One region of the Kocuria sp. KH4 genome, then DNA from elsewhere that is predicted to be linked to it. Evidence: riboswitches for the same ligand, from Rfam matches in the RefSeq annotation. Region 1 holds a riboswitch; the other holds the start of a gene.

Region 1 (7,010 bases):
TGGTGATCGCCTGCCCGCACGCCCTGGGGCTGGCCATCCCGCTGGTCATCGCCATCTCCACCGAACGCGCCGCTAAGGCCGGGGTGCTGATCAAGAACCGGATGGCGTTGGAGCGGATGCGCACCATCGACGTGGTCCTGTTCGACAAGACCGGCACCCTCACCGAGGGCGCCCACGCTGTCACCGGCGCTGCCGCTGTGCCCGGAACCTCCGAGGGAGAGCTGCTGGCCCTCGCGGCCGCTGCGGAGGCCGACAGCGAGCATCCGGTGGCTCGAGCCATCGTGCGGGCGGCCTCCGCCCACCCCGAAGCTACTCGCCTGGGCCTGCGCGGCACCGACTTCCAATCGGCCACTGGCCGTGGGGTGCGCGCGAGCGTGGATGGCGCCGAGGTGATGGTGGGCGGGCCGAACATGCTGCGCGAACTGGGCCTGTCCACCCCCGCCACGATCGCCGCTGCCACCCGGGAGTGGACCGACCGCGGGGCCGGGGTCCTGCACGTGCTGCGCGAGGGCACAGTCATCGGTGCCCTCGCCCTGGAGGACCAGGTGCGCCCCGAGTCCCGCGCGGCCGTCCGAGCCTTGCAGGACCGCGGGGTGAAGGTCGCCATGATCACCGGTGACGCCCGCCAGGTCGCCGAGGCTGTGGGCGCCGACCTGGGCATCGACGAGGTCTTCGCCGAGGTCCTGCCCCAGGACAAGGACACCAAGGTCACCGAGCTCCAGTCCCGCGGGCTGACCGTGGCGATGGTCGGCGACGGCGTCAACGACGCCCCGGCCCTGGCCCGCGCCGAGGTCGGCATCGCGATCGGCGCCGGCACCGACGTGGCCATGGAGTCCGCCGGGGTGGTCCTGGCCGGCAACGACCCCCGCGCGGTGCTGTCGATGATCGACCTTTCGAGGGCCAGCTACAAAAAGATGCTGCAGAACCTGGCCTGGGCCACCGGCTACAACATCGTCGCTGTGCCCCTGGCCGCCGGCGTCCTGGCGCCCGTCGGGATCGTGCTGTCTCCGGCCGTCGGGGCGGTGCTGATGTCGGTGTCCACCATCGTCGTGGCCCTCAACGCCCAGTTGCTGCGCCGCCTCGACCTGGACCCGGCGCACCTGGCGACCACCGATGCTGAGGACCGGGCTGCTGCCCTATCGAAGCGGCCCGAGACGGCCCCCACCCACTGACTCACCGATTTCCCACCCCTCCATGAAGAAAAGGACTGATCCCATGAAGCGTTCGACCACCCTGACCACTCTGGCCCTGACCTCTGCCCTGGCCCTGGCCGGTTGCGGCACCAGCGGCGAAGAGACCGCCGGTGAGGCACCTGAGGCCACCACATCCGCGGCGGCCGGCGCGGGGAGCACGGACACCGCCACGGCCACCCCTTCCACCTCCGCTCAGGCGGTCACGGAGGAGCACAACGACGCGGACACGATGTTCGCCCAGATGATGATTCCTCACCACGAGCAGGCGGTTCAGATGAGCGAGGTGATGCTCGCCAAGGACGATCTCGATCCGGACGTCGAGGCGTTGGCCAACAAGGTCGTCGCCGCCCAAGGCCCGGAGATCGACCAGCTCCAGACCATGCTCGAGACCTGGGGGGAGCCCACCTCGATGGAGTCCGGCGGCATGGAGGGCATGGACCACGGCTCCGACTCCGGTGCGGGCATGGAGGGCATGATGACCGAGGAGCAGATGCAGGAGCTGGAGGCCGCCGAGGACACCGAGGCCGCCGAAATGTACCTCACCATGATGACCGCCCATCACCGCGGGGCCATCGACATGGCCCAGGAGGAAGTCGCCGAGGGCCAGAATCCTCAGGCCATCGAGATGGCTCAAAAGGTGATTGAGGACCAGGAAGCGGAGATCCAGGAAATGGACCGTCTGCTGCAGCAGATCCAGGGCTAATACCTGCGGGGTCACCCCAACCAGGTCTCCACCGTGCGCCCTGGGCGCACGAGTCGGGGCTGCACCGGCCACGGGCGGGGGCCTCATCCAGATGGATGAGGCCCCCGCCCGTGGCCGGTGGCAACCGGTGGGCCATGAGGTCAGCCTTCCGTGAGGCCAGGGCCTCGGTGGCTGGTCCGAGATCTCAGTCGCGGCCGGCCAGCCAGGTGCGGAAATCGGCGACCTGGGCCTGCTGGGTGGTGATACCAGCGGTGGCGGACACCCGCAGCTGGGCGTGCGGGGCCCGGGACTGCAGTTCCAGGAACTCGATGATCCCGGCCTGGTGGTGCGGGATCATCTTCTGCACGAAGGCGACATCGAAGTCCTCACCGGCCTCCACGGCTGAGAGTTCCTCGACCATCATCTGGGTCTCCTCCTCGAGGATCTTCATCTCCTCCTGGGCTTCGGCTGGGGCCTGTGCCATGGCCTCTTCCGGGGTCAGCCCGTACCACTCCTCCAGCCACCGGGTGAACTGGTCGATCTGGTGCTGCTGGTTGGCGATGATGTTCTCCGCATGAGTCCGGATGTCCGGGCTGACCCCGCGCTCGAGCTCCAGCTGGGACATCTCGATGGCGGCGCGGTGGTGCGGGATGATCTCGGCCAGGAAGGTGATTTCCAGCTCTTCGCCCTCCAGGGTGGCCAGGGTCTCGCCGAACTCGTAGGCCGTCGGCGAGGTCGGGTCCGGCTGCAGCATTTCTGCTTGGGAGTGGGAGGAGACGGGGGTGGCCTCTCCGTGGGCGAAACCCGGGGCGGTCGCTCCGCCCAGCAAGGTGGCAGCGAGGGTGAGGCTGGAGGCGGCTGCGGCGATACGGCGGCCGCGGGTGAGGGTGGGAAGCATGATCAGGTCTCTCTTTCGGTGCGAACAGGCCCGGAGGATGAACCCGGTTCAACCACTAGATGGGCGGCCTCGGGCGGACCGTGGTTGGCCACGGTGGGAGGCACGAACCCGTCTGCAGTGCCGGAGACGGGGGGAGAGGAAACCGGTTGGAGCGCTCGGGCCGGGCGTCCGGCCGAGTTTCCTCTTGCACCGGTGGGAGCCGCTCAGCGGCCTCAACCGGTCAATGGTGCACATCAAGTACCGGCCGCCCGCAGCCCGGGTCGGCCCCCGTTCAGCGGGTCATTCGTAGCGTGTGAGGATGTCTTGCATCTGGGCGATCTCCTCCTGCTGGGTCTCCACGATGGTGGCGCACAGATCTTGGATCTCAGGATCGGTGATGTTCGATTCCTCGCAGACCAGAATGGCCCGGGAGTGGTGCGGGATCATCGATTTCAAGAATCCCTCGTTGCCCACACCGACCTCGGCTCGCCCAAGCAGGAGCGTGGCGATGAACAGGGCGATGAAGCAGATGAGCAAGGCGATGTTGAGCTTGGTGTTCTGGAACATCGACCACATGCCCACGACCATGAGCACGGCCATCGCGGTGACCATGATGAACGCCATGTAGAGGTTGCTGGGATTGAAGTAGAAGTGGTCCCAGGTGCGGATCATCGACATCGTCAACACCCACATCAGCCCGAGGTTGACCAGCAGGATGGCCCCGAAGATCCAGTACATCCGATTCGAGGTGCCGTGGTGGCCGGCCTTGTCCTCATGGCTCTGGTGGCGGGCGCCCGCGTTCGTCCTCATAATCCTCGTTGCTCTGGTGACTTTCTCGTGCATTGGGGACACCACCCGGACGGCAGGTGCGTCATGGCGGTGCCCTGCCTTCTACGGGTCTGGGGCGGCCCGTGGTTCCGATCCCAGCCGGCCACGGACCTTCTCACCGCCCCCGCCGCCCGGGTGATGGGTCAGAAGGGGCCGGCTCAGCCCAGGGAGGCGACCAGCTCGGCGCAAGCCGCCTCACAACGCCGGCAGGCCTCAGCACAAATCCGGCAGTGCTCGTGCATGTCCGCGTGCTGCTCGCACTCATCGGCGCAGGCCTTGCAGGCCATCTGGCAAGCGCGGATCGCATCCAAGGTGATGTTCGCGTCGTAGCCGGTGTGACGTGAGAGCACTCGCCCGGTGGCCTCGCACAGGTCCGCGCAGTCGAGGTTGGTGCGGATGCACTTGGTCAGGTCGGCGACCATGTCCTCGGACAGGCAGGCATCAGCACAGGCGGTGCAGGTCTGGGCGCACTCGAAACACGCCTCGATACAGGCGGCCAGCTTCTCCTTGTCCACCCCACCGAGGTCCTTCGGGTAGGTCTCCAGCATCGCGCTCACGTGATGGGTCATGGCTTGCTCCTTCGTCGGTTCAACGGGAGACGAACCGGCCGGAGCCAGCCCGCCATGCCATCGACAGTAGACTGCCTTTTCCATGTGACGCGACCCAAAACCTTGAAGATTTGATGAAGATACCCACCTCCAATAACACCCAACAACACCCCATCGATTGGTCCTTACCCCGGTAAATCCATTCGAATATGGAGATTTCGTGAAGAAATCCCGCCGCGTGTTTCGGAATGGCACCCCCAGTCCTTCCCAACCTGGGAAGAAGCTCAGTGAATTTCTAAGGAAATCTTGGCGCCACCGCTGGGGATGCTGAGGGCCAGACACGACTCTACGCTCTGGGTCAACGGCGCTCGTGTTCATGGAAGGGCGTTCTTCGACGGCATTACGCCTAGTCAAACAGGCTTTAGCGCGTCGAGTGTCTCGTGGTGCGCCCGATGGGGAGACGAATCCACGGCTTCTGGAACGGGCCTTCCGGGGATGGGCAGCCGACCTTCTCAGTGCCGAATGCAGGAAGCATCCCGGCCGTGATCTAAATGTGACACTTTTGTTATGGGTCGGCTATTGTCCACTGCGTGCCACTGATTGATCCGGTCGGCATCCTCGCGCACATCGCCGAATTCTGCCGGTGCCCGGGGTTCCTGAGAAGACATCGCTTGGCAGAAGCGGGGGAACCATTTTCGGTCCCGGTGATCCAGGGCCTAGGGGTTAAGCCGCCCCGGATGTTCGCGTCCGGGGGCGGCCGGGTGTCTCCCACCCGCATCCGACAGCTCACCTCGTAGGCAAAGGGAGGAGTACACCCATGACTATTTTCAAACGCAGCACTGCCCGCCACCGCGCCGAGACCACCTCGAGTGCCGTGCGCACCACCACGATCGCCGCTGCCGCCGGTGCGGCGCTGATCGGCTCCATCGCCCCGGCCCAGGCCTATGCCGAGGTCCCCGCGGACACCGCCACCGCCTACTCGGCTCCCGCCTCCGCGCTGACGACCTACTCCTCGACGGCCCCCCAGGCCGCCGTTGCCCCGCAGGCCGTCGCCACCGCCTCCCTTCAGGCTTCGAGCGCAGCTGACGAGAACGCGTCGACCACGACGGTGTCCACCCAATCGACGGACAGCACCGAGATCACCGGCGTGTCCGGGATCGTAGGCACCGCGATGCAGGGTGCCGGCACCGGTTACGTCTGGGGTGGGACCGCCTTCGGCGCCTGGGACTGCTCCGGGTTCACGAAGTGGGTCTACGCCCAGAACGGCATCGAGCTGCCCCGTACCAGCTTCCAGCAGATCGCCGCGGCCACCCCCACGACCAACCCGCAGCCTGGGGACCTTGTCTCTCAGAACGGCGGAAACCACATCGGCATCTACATCGGCGGCGGCAAGATGATCTCCGCTCTGAACCCCACCCAGGGCACCTTCGTCCACTCCGTCAACGCCATGCCGGTGGACGGTTACTACACCTACCGCTGACCCGGCCCGCCCTCCACAACGACCGTGAGTCGTCGCGGAGGGCCCCGGTCGCTGCATCCGCTGCTCGAGGACGCCTCCGTCTCTGGCGGTGAGCTTCCCTTTTCTTGCGGACACCACCCTGTTCTTCCATGTACCCGCCGTGCGCTCACCGCACCCGGGTGCAGAACTTCCGGGTGCGCGGTTGCTTGTCGGCCAGACAGGTTCCGCGCACCCGGTTTCCCCGCTTGTGGGCACCTTCGAGTGTCGAGCATTTGACCACCGTCGTGTCGGCGCCCCGGGAGCACCCCAGTGGGGTGGCCTGCGCTCAACCGCGTCGATGTCGACGATGGCCCCATCCCATGTGAATCTGGGGGGATCGGTGATCCTTTGATGCCAGGACCCGGCACAGCCCCAGAGCACCCTCCAACGGGCAACACCTGCAGCTTTGATGACCCCAGAGAAATCGGCCCGTCGTTGAAGGCGAGAAGTACAGGGAAGCGCACCGGGAGGCACCAAAAACTGTTGGGGTGCCGTCGAGGGGCATAACCGCGCCAGTCGCCGTTTTCCCGAGCGAAGTGGGTGAATGACTTAGATCCTCCTGGCTCTCCCGCAGACTGGTCTTCAGGACAGGGCCACCACCCACCAGCGCTGATTCGCGGCCGGGAGCCGCTGGGTAGGCCGTGGAGCTGTTGGATGGTCAGGCTTTCGCCCCTTTCCCGGTTTCGGCCGGTGGGGTCACGGCCGGAGGCTCCCGTGCTGACCGATGTGTGGCGGAAGGAACGACATGTGCACGCAGACGGTGGCAGCGACACCGAGAACCTCCGTCCGCGTGGAAGGTTGCCTGGCCCAGCCCGTGAGGCCGGCTCTGATGCCCTATGGCGGTGACCTGCGACGCTGCTGGCCAGGAGGCGTTGCCCTCACTATGCGGGTGGAGGCCAGCACCTGCGCCTTGGTCGATGCTGCGGCGCTGTCCGCCCTGGCGACCGATGTACTGCCGGGGGCGGGTGGAGCGGATCTGGTGGATCTACGGGTGTCCGCACCCGCACACCGTTGGCAGGACCCCAGGGCTCTCCGTCTCGGACAGCCCGCCACGACCTCCTGGTATCACGCTGTCCCTGCTTCCGGTTATCCACCGTGCCCGCAGAGTGAAAGTCTGGGTTTTTCTGGTGCGGGTGGTGATAATCCCGAGGCTCCGCATCCATGACGTCGTCCGCACCACTCCACGCCTTCTACCGCCCCCACGGCCTCACCCACTGATCAAGGAGCCTTCCATGCCCACGCCCCCGACCGGCCGGATCCTGGTGGTTGACGATGAGACCGACCTGGCGCAGCTCGTGGCGGAATATCTGCGCAAGGCCGGATTGGAGGTCGCCGTGCGCCACGACGGCACCGAGGCCGTGACCGCGGTGCGCGACTTCACCCC
Region 2 (7,010 bases), on a different contig from region 1:
GTCCTGGAGGAGGCGCAGGAGCAGCAGCGGCATGCTGGGATGAGTCCCCGTCAACGGCGCCGGACGCAGAGGCGCGCTGCCCGCATCGCCCGACAGTCCACCAGGCGCTGGTCGAAGGATGTGGAGCGACGCAACCGCGCCTGGCGGGCGTCCCCCGCGATCTGGATAGTGCTGCTGGCAGTACTGTGGGTCACTCCGGACCTTTTCCACCAGCACGCCCTGCCGGTGATCCGCCCTTATCTGCCGAACGCCTCGGCGCCGCCACCCGGGGTCGACGCTTCTCGCGATCCGATCGGCGCTCCACCGGCCGTGGCGGACATCGGCGGGTACCGCTTCATGGAGTCACCGGATCCGGAGCAGGAGATGGTCGCCTACGACCCGTGCCGACCGGTTCGCGTGGTCGTGCGCCCGGACAATGCTCCACCGGGCGGTGAGCAGCTGATCGAGGAGGCCATCGGTGCGGTTTCGGCGGCAACAGGCCTGCAGTTCGTCGACGCTGGAACCACCACGGAAGCGCCCTCGAGCCGGCGTGAGCCGTATCAGCCCGACCGCTACGGCCGCCAGTGGGCGCCGATCCTCATCGCCTGGTCCGACGCCGGCGAGCACCCCGATCTGGCCGGGAACGTGGCCGGTCTGGGCGGCAGCACGGTACGGAATGTCGACGAGGGTCCCTTCGTCTACGTGACCGGACAGGTGGTCCTCGACGCTCCATCCCTGACCGCAGCGATGGAGCGGCCGGAGCAGGTGCGAGCGGTGATCATGCACGAGCTGGCGCACGTCATCGGCCTGGACCATGTCGATGATCCCGGACAGCTGATGTACGGGGACAACGTGGGCCTGACCGACTTCGCGCCCGGTGACCGCGCCGGCCTCGCCAAGCTCGGCGCCGGGGCGTGCGTGCCGAGACTGTGAGGCTTCGACCCGAAGCATGACGTCATGCCGGGGCTCCTAGGGGCCAGTCACACATCGCCGCCGCCCTGGTCGAGGGCGCTGCCGAGTCCTAGCGTGGAGGCCACCAGGCGCCACAGCAGCCCAGCAGCGGCCACCGGAAAGCGGGGAAGGCATGAGCGCGCACACGGACGACCAGGGCAACCGCAGCGTCACCGCCCCAGACGGACGCTGCCTGGAGTTCCGGCTCACCGGTCCGCCCGGCGGCCTGCCGGTGGTCTTCCACCACGGCGCGCCCGGCGCGGCGGTTCCGTTCGGGCCGCTCGAACGCGCGGCCGCGAAGCGCGGGCTGCAGGTGCTCACCGTCTCGCGTCCCGGGTACGGCGCCTCGGACCCGCTCCCGGAGGAGACGGCCCCCGGTACGGTGGCCGGCGCCGTGGCCGACATCCGGTGCGTCCTGGACAAGCTGGGCGCCGAGGAGTTCCTCGCCGTGGGCTGGTCCAGCGGCGGCCCCCGCGCCCTGGCCTGCGGAGCACTGCTGCCCGGCCGCTGCCGCGCGGTCGCCTCCCTGGCCGGCTACGCCCCGCCGCGCGCCGAGGGACTGGACCCGGTCGCCGGGATGGACGAGGACAGCGCGGCCGAGTTCACCGCCGTCCGACAGGGTCGCCGGGCACTCGAGGCCTACCTCGAGGAGCAGGTGCAGGCCATGGCCGCGGCGGCCTCGACCCCTGGGGGCGACGTCGTCGAGCTGCTGCGCGCCATGCTCCCGCCGGTGGACCGGGCGGTGATGACCGGGGACTTCGCCGACTACGTACTGGGCGCGGCCGAGCACTCCCTGCGCCAGGGCATCGTGGGTTGGCGCGACGACGACCTGGCGGTGGACTGTCCGTGGGGCTACGTCGTGGAGGAGATCGCCGTGCCGGTACGGATCTGGCACGGCCGGGAGGACGGCACCGTCCCCGTCGCCCACGGGGAGTGGCTCACCGCGCACGTGCCGGGCGCCCGGGCGCACCTGCTGGAGCGCGAGGGGCACCTCTCCCTTGTGGCCCGCCTCGACCGGGTCCTGGACGACCTGCTCGACGCCGCCGTGGTCGACGAGGACGGGATGTAGGGCCGGCACGCCGAAAGCGTCCGCGAAGAAAACCGACCCACACCGGGCGGCCATGACAAAAGCAATAATTTCTTTTAGCGAATTCCCGTGTGAACCCTGGGACCCACTAAGAGGTCGCCCTTTCCGCCCCCACCAAGGAGCCGCTCACGCCGGCTGCCTAATGCTCCGCGAAGCATTCCCCGCGGTTTCTCGCGCCATAACGCGCGTGTCACCCCCGGACGCCCCGCCCCAGGGCAGGGGCGGACTTGCCGGCGGACGCATGTGAAACAGAGCCCCTGGTCAAGCCCACTTTTGTCGTGAGATGCGTCTCCCAGAGGATCCCCGTCGGCACCCCTCACCAAGCAGCCCTGCGCGAGCGCGGAGACCCACGGCCGAATCGCAACAGATTCCGAGACGCGCCCGTGATCTAAACGAGACTTTCTCGTTACTTTTCGATTAGTGTTCTCTCCGTGCCGATTCCCCCACTGATCGGCACCCCCGTGCACATCGCCGAATTCTGCCGGTGCCCGGGGCCCCCCTGAACACATCACTCGGCAGAAGCGGGGGAACCAGAATCGGTCCCTCCCCCCGGGACCTAGGGGTTAAGTCGCCAGGGCCTCCACCCTGCGACCGGGTGTCTCCCACCCGCATCCGACAGCTCACCTCGCAGGCAAGAGGGAGGACATCACTCATGCCCATCTTCCACTCCCGCACGCCCCGCCACCGCGCCCAGCGCTCGTTCCCCCTGGGGCGCACGGCGACCCTGGCGGTCGCCGCCGGCACCATGGCGCTCGGCAGCGTGGCCCCGGCCCAGGCCGCCCCGGCCGCAGCCTCCCAGCAGCTCCTCAGCATCCAGTCCCAGTCCGGCAAGGCCGCGACCATCGCCGCCGCCGCCAGAAGCCAGCTCGGCGTGGCGCAGGACTGCACCTCACTGGTCACCAAGTCCCTGCGCGCGGCCGGGATCAACCACCACGGGTGGCCGGTCTCCTACCTGAACCTCGGCACCCGGGTCTCGGCCGCCCAGGCCCAGCCCGGTGACCTGGTCTACTACGCCAACGGCGGCATGGGCTTCGCCCACATCGCCGTGTACATCGGCGGCGGCAAGGCCGTCCACGGCGGCTGGAACGGCAACCAGACGGTCATCCAGACCGTCAACGTCGGCTCGGGTCCCGTCTACATCCGCGTGCGCTGACCCCACGCACGTGAGCGGGAACCGCACTTCCACACACCACGGGCACAACCTCTGGATGCGGGGCACCCCCGGCTGGATCGACGGGGACATCCATCCGGGAACCACTCTTCCCAGACTGATATATGAGTCGTATGCTCAGTGCGGATCCTGCAGTGGACCGATCGCCGACTCGATGAGGAGTGGAACAGCATGCGGCAACTCGCGCACCGGCTCGAACGGCTGGGCACCGAAACCGCCTTCAGCGTCGCCCAGGCCGCGGCCTCGTGGAAGGCCCAGGGGAACCGGGTGTACCCCTTCCACCTCGGCGACATCAACATCCCCACGGCCCCGCACATCGTCGAGGCCATGAACCGGGCCATCGCCGACGGCTACACGGGCTACTGCCCCGGCCCCGGCATCCCGCAGCTGCGCGAGGCCCTCGCCGAGGACATCGGCTCCCGCCGCGGCATCGGTCTCACCCCCGAGAACATCGTCGTGATGCCCGGCGGCAAGCCCGTCATCACGAAGTTCCTGCAGGCGGTCATGAACCCCGGCCAGGAGGTGCTCTACCCGAACCCCGGCTTCCCGATCTACGAGTCGCAGATCGAGTACCTCGGCGGCACGGCCGTGCCCTACCGCTACCTGCCCACGCCGGAGGGCTTCGCGATCGACCTCGACCAGGTGCGCGCCTCGATCACCCCGAACACGGTCGCCATCATCTACAACGACCTGCAGAACCCCATCTCGGCCGAGTCGACGGCGGCCGAGCGCGAGGCCGTGGCCCAGCTCGCCCAGGAGCACAACCTCTGGGTGCTCTCCGACGAGGCCTACTTCGAGACGCGCTACGAGGGGGTCTCGAACTCGATCGCGTCGCTGCCCGGCATGGCCGAGCGCACCGTCATCCTCTACACGTTCAGCAAGAAGTTCGCCATGACGGGCTCACGCCTCGGCTGCGCCGTCGCGCCGCCCGAGATCGCCACGGTGCTCAGCACCCTCAACACCAACGACGAGTCGTGCACCACGCACTACGTGCAGTGGGCCGGCATCGAGGCACTGCGCGGCCCCCAGGAGCCCGTGCAGGAGATGCTCGACGTCCTGCGCGAGCGCCGGGACGCCGCCTGCGAGATCGTGAACGCCATCCCCGGCATGCACGTGGCCGTCCCGCACTCGACGTTCTACCTCTTCCCCGACGTCACCGCCGCCATGGAGCGCATGGGCTGCAGGGAGGTCGGCGACTTCGCCACGGCGGCCCTGCAGCAGACCGGCGTGTCCTTCTGCACGCGGGAGCACTTCGGCCGGCGCCAGCCCGGCGAGGACCGGCAGTACATCCGGCTCGCCTACTCGGGCATCGGCGTCGACGACATCCGCGTCGGCCTCGGCCGCCTGCGCGAGTGGATCGAGGCGGCATGAGCCGGGTCGTCGTCACGGGACGGGTCCCCGACGCCGCGATCGAGAAGCTCCGCGCCGAGCACGAGGTCGACGCCTGGCCGGGTCCGGAGTCCATCGACCGGGAGGAGCTCCTGCGGCGCGTGGCCGGCGCCGACGCCGTGGTGAGCCTGCTCACCGAGCGCGTCGACGCCGAGCTGCTCGACGCCGCCGGCCCGCAGCTGCAGGTGGTGGCGAACGTCGCCGTCGGCTACGACAACATCGACGTGCCGGCCTGCGCCGAGCGCGGCGTCGTGGCCACCAACACCCCCGGGGTGCTCACGGACGCCACCGCCGACATCGCGCTCGGCCTCATCCTCATGGCGACCCGCCGCCTCGGCGAGGGGGAACGGCTCATCCGTTCCGGGCAGTCCTGGAAGTGGGGGATGTTCTTCCTGCTCGGCAGCAGCCTGCAGGGCAAGACCCTCGGCGTCGTCGGCATGGGCGGCATCGGCCAGGCGACCGCGCGCCGGGCCAAGGCCTTCGGCATGGAGATCGTCTACCAGTCGCGCAGCGAGATCGACCCCGCGATCGCCGCCGAGCTGGGCGCCCGGCGGGTCGAGCTCGACGAGCTGCTGGCCGTCTCCGACGTCGTGTCGCTGCACTGTCCCTACGGGCCCGCCACGCGCCACCTGATCGGCGCCGAGCAGCTGACGGCGATGAAGGACTCGGCGTACCTCGTCAACACCGCGCGCGGACCGATCGTGGACGAGGCGGCGCTCGCGTCGGCGCTGCGCGAGGGCCGGATCGCGGGCGCCGGGCTGGACGTCTTCGAGCACGAGCCGCAGGTGCATCCCGAGCTGCTGGAGCTCGACAACGTGGTGCTGGTGCCGCACCTGGGCTCGGCCACCGTGGAGACGCGCACCGCGATGGCGGTGCTCGCCGCGGACAACGTGCTCGCCGTGCTGGGCGGGGAGCAGCCGCCCACACCGATCGCTGTGCGACAGGGCCGGTCGTCGGTCGGGACGGGGCCGCGATGACCCGCTGACGGGGGCTCCGCCGTCGGGTGGAGCCCCCGTGCCCGCACCGGAACAAACGCCGATGTCCTGCCGGGAATGGCATCTTCCGGAGTGCCGTCGAATCCCTGCCATGGTCGTGGGACCATGGGCCCATGATCAGCAACGTGGCCGTCATCGTGTTCCACGAGGTCTCCCCCTTCGAGCTCGGGGTGGCCTGCGAGGCCTGGGCGATCGACCGCTCCCGCGACGGGCTGCCGGTGATGGACTTCGCCGTGTGCAGCCCCGACGGGCGGCCGGTCCGCACGATCGCCGGCTTCGACGTGGCCGTGCGGCACGGGCTCGACCGGGTGGCCGCGGCGGATCTCGTGGTCCTCCCGGCCATCTCCCGGGACCGGGACGTCCCGGCAGAGGTGGTCCAGGCGCTGCACGCGGCCCACGAGCGCGGGGCCCGGATTCTGTCCATCTGCTCGGGCGCCTTCGTGCTGGGGGCGGCAGGCCTGCTCGACGGCCGCCGCTGCACCACCCACTGGATGCACACCGCGGAGCTGGCCGAGCGGTTCCCCGCCGCGCAGGTGGTGCCGGAGGTCCTCTACGTCGAGGACGGCACCATCCTCACCAGCGCCGGCACCGCGGCGGGCCTCGACGCCTGCCTGCACCTGTGGCGCCAGGAGTTCGGCTCGGCGGCCGCCAACGCCGTGGCACGGCGCATGGTCGTCCCGCCGCAGCGCCAGGGCGGACAGGCACAGTTCATCAAGGAGCCGGTCCCCGAGCACCGTGCCGAGACCCTGGACCCGCTGCTGAGCTGGATCGTGGGACACCTCGACGAACCGCTCGACGTCGACGCCCTGGCCCGGCGCGCCGCCATGTCCCCGCGCACCTTCGCCCGCCGGTTCCGCGACGAGACGGGCACCACGCCGCACGCCTGGATCACCGCGCGGCGCCTGCACCGGGCCGAGCAGCTGCTCGAGGAGACGGACCTGCCGGTGGAGCGCATCGCCGCGGACGTGGGCTTCGGCAACGCGGCCACGCTGCGCCACCACTTCGCCCGGGTCCGCCGGCTCAGTCCGCAGCAGTACCGCCGCCGCTTCGCGACCACCGTCTGAGCACCACTGCCTGAGCACCACCGCCTGAGCACCACCGCCTGAGCACCACCGCCTGAGCGTCACCGCGTCGTTGCCGCCGCGGCCGCGACGATGCCGCCGAAGTGGCAGGAAATGAGCGACAGGCGTCATTTCTGCCACTCGTGCGGAGAGGTCCGGCCGGCCAGGCTTGTCGGTGTGAGAGTGAGCCGGATCGGACCGGCACACCACAGGCAAGGAGCCCACCATGATGACGGACCTGTTCCTGATGCTCGCCGCGGCGGCGGTGCTGTCGGTGTACATGCTGATCGGCCGCCTGGCCATTCCGGCGGAGGACCGGGTGCCGCTGCGTGATCTCGACCGGGACGGCTGGGTGCACACGCTGCGGCGCAGCCTGG

What was found. A riboswitch is a leader RNA that binds a small molecule or an ion and turns the genes downstream of it on or off. The one in region 1 is predicted to bind cyclic di-AMP.
Region 2: linked by a shared signal. The riboswitch ahead of ACWCOM_RS03815 (NlpC/P60 family protein) and the one ahead of ACWCOM_RS12030 (C40 family peptidase) in region 1 are both predicted to bind cyclic di-AMP.

Annotation. Positions count from the first base shown of each region.
Region 1 covers NZ_JBSJYX010000015.1:76,119-83,128, reverse strand. Annotated here, with positions in the region: gene ACWCOM_RS12055 (copper-translocating P-type ATPase) at 1-1,172, shown strand, start outside; gene ACWCOM_RS12050 (DUF305 domain-containing protein) at 1,216-1,896, shown strand; gene ACWCOM_RS12045 (DUF305 domain-containing protein) at 2,081-2,773, opposite strand; gene ACWCOM_RS12040 (DUF305 domain-containing protein) at 3,053-3,562, opposite strand; gene ACWCOM_RS12035 (four-helix bundle copper-binding protein) at 3,739-4,149, opposite strand; cyclic di-AMP (ydaO/yuaA leader) riboswitch at 4,747-4,940, shown strand; gene ACWCOM_RS12030 (C40 family peptidase) at 4,946-5,608, shown strand; gene ACWCOM_RS12025 (response regulator) at 6,859-7,010, shown strand, end outside.
Region 2 covers NZ_JBSJYX010000003.1:84,797-91,806, reverse strand. Annotated here, with positions in the region: gene ACWCOM_RS03825 (peptidase) at 121-912, shown strand; gene ACWCOM_RS03820 (alpha/beta fold hydrolase) at 1,064-1,999, shown strand; cyclic di-AMP (ydaO/yuaA leader) riboswitch at 2,477-2,664, shown strand; gene ACWCOM_RS03815 (NlpC/P60 family protein) at 2,670-3,170, shown strand; gene ACWCOM_RS03810 (pyridoxal phosphate-dependent aminotransferase) at 3,360-4,559, shown strand; gene ACWCOM_RS03805 (2-hydroxyacid dehydrogenase) at 4,556-5,554, shown strand; gene ACWCOM_RS03800 (helix-turn-helix domain-containing protein) at 5,686-6,636, shown strand; gene ACWCOM_RS03795 (hypothetical protein) at 6,860-7,010, shown strand, end outside.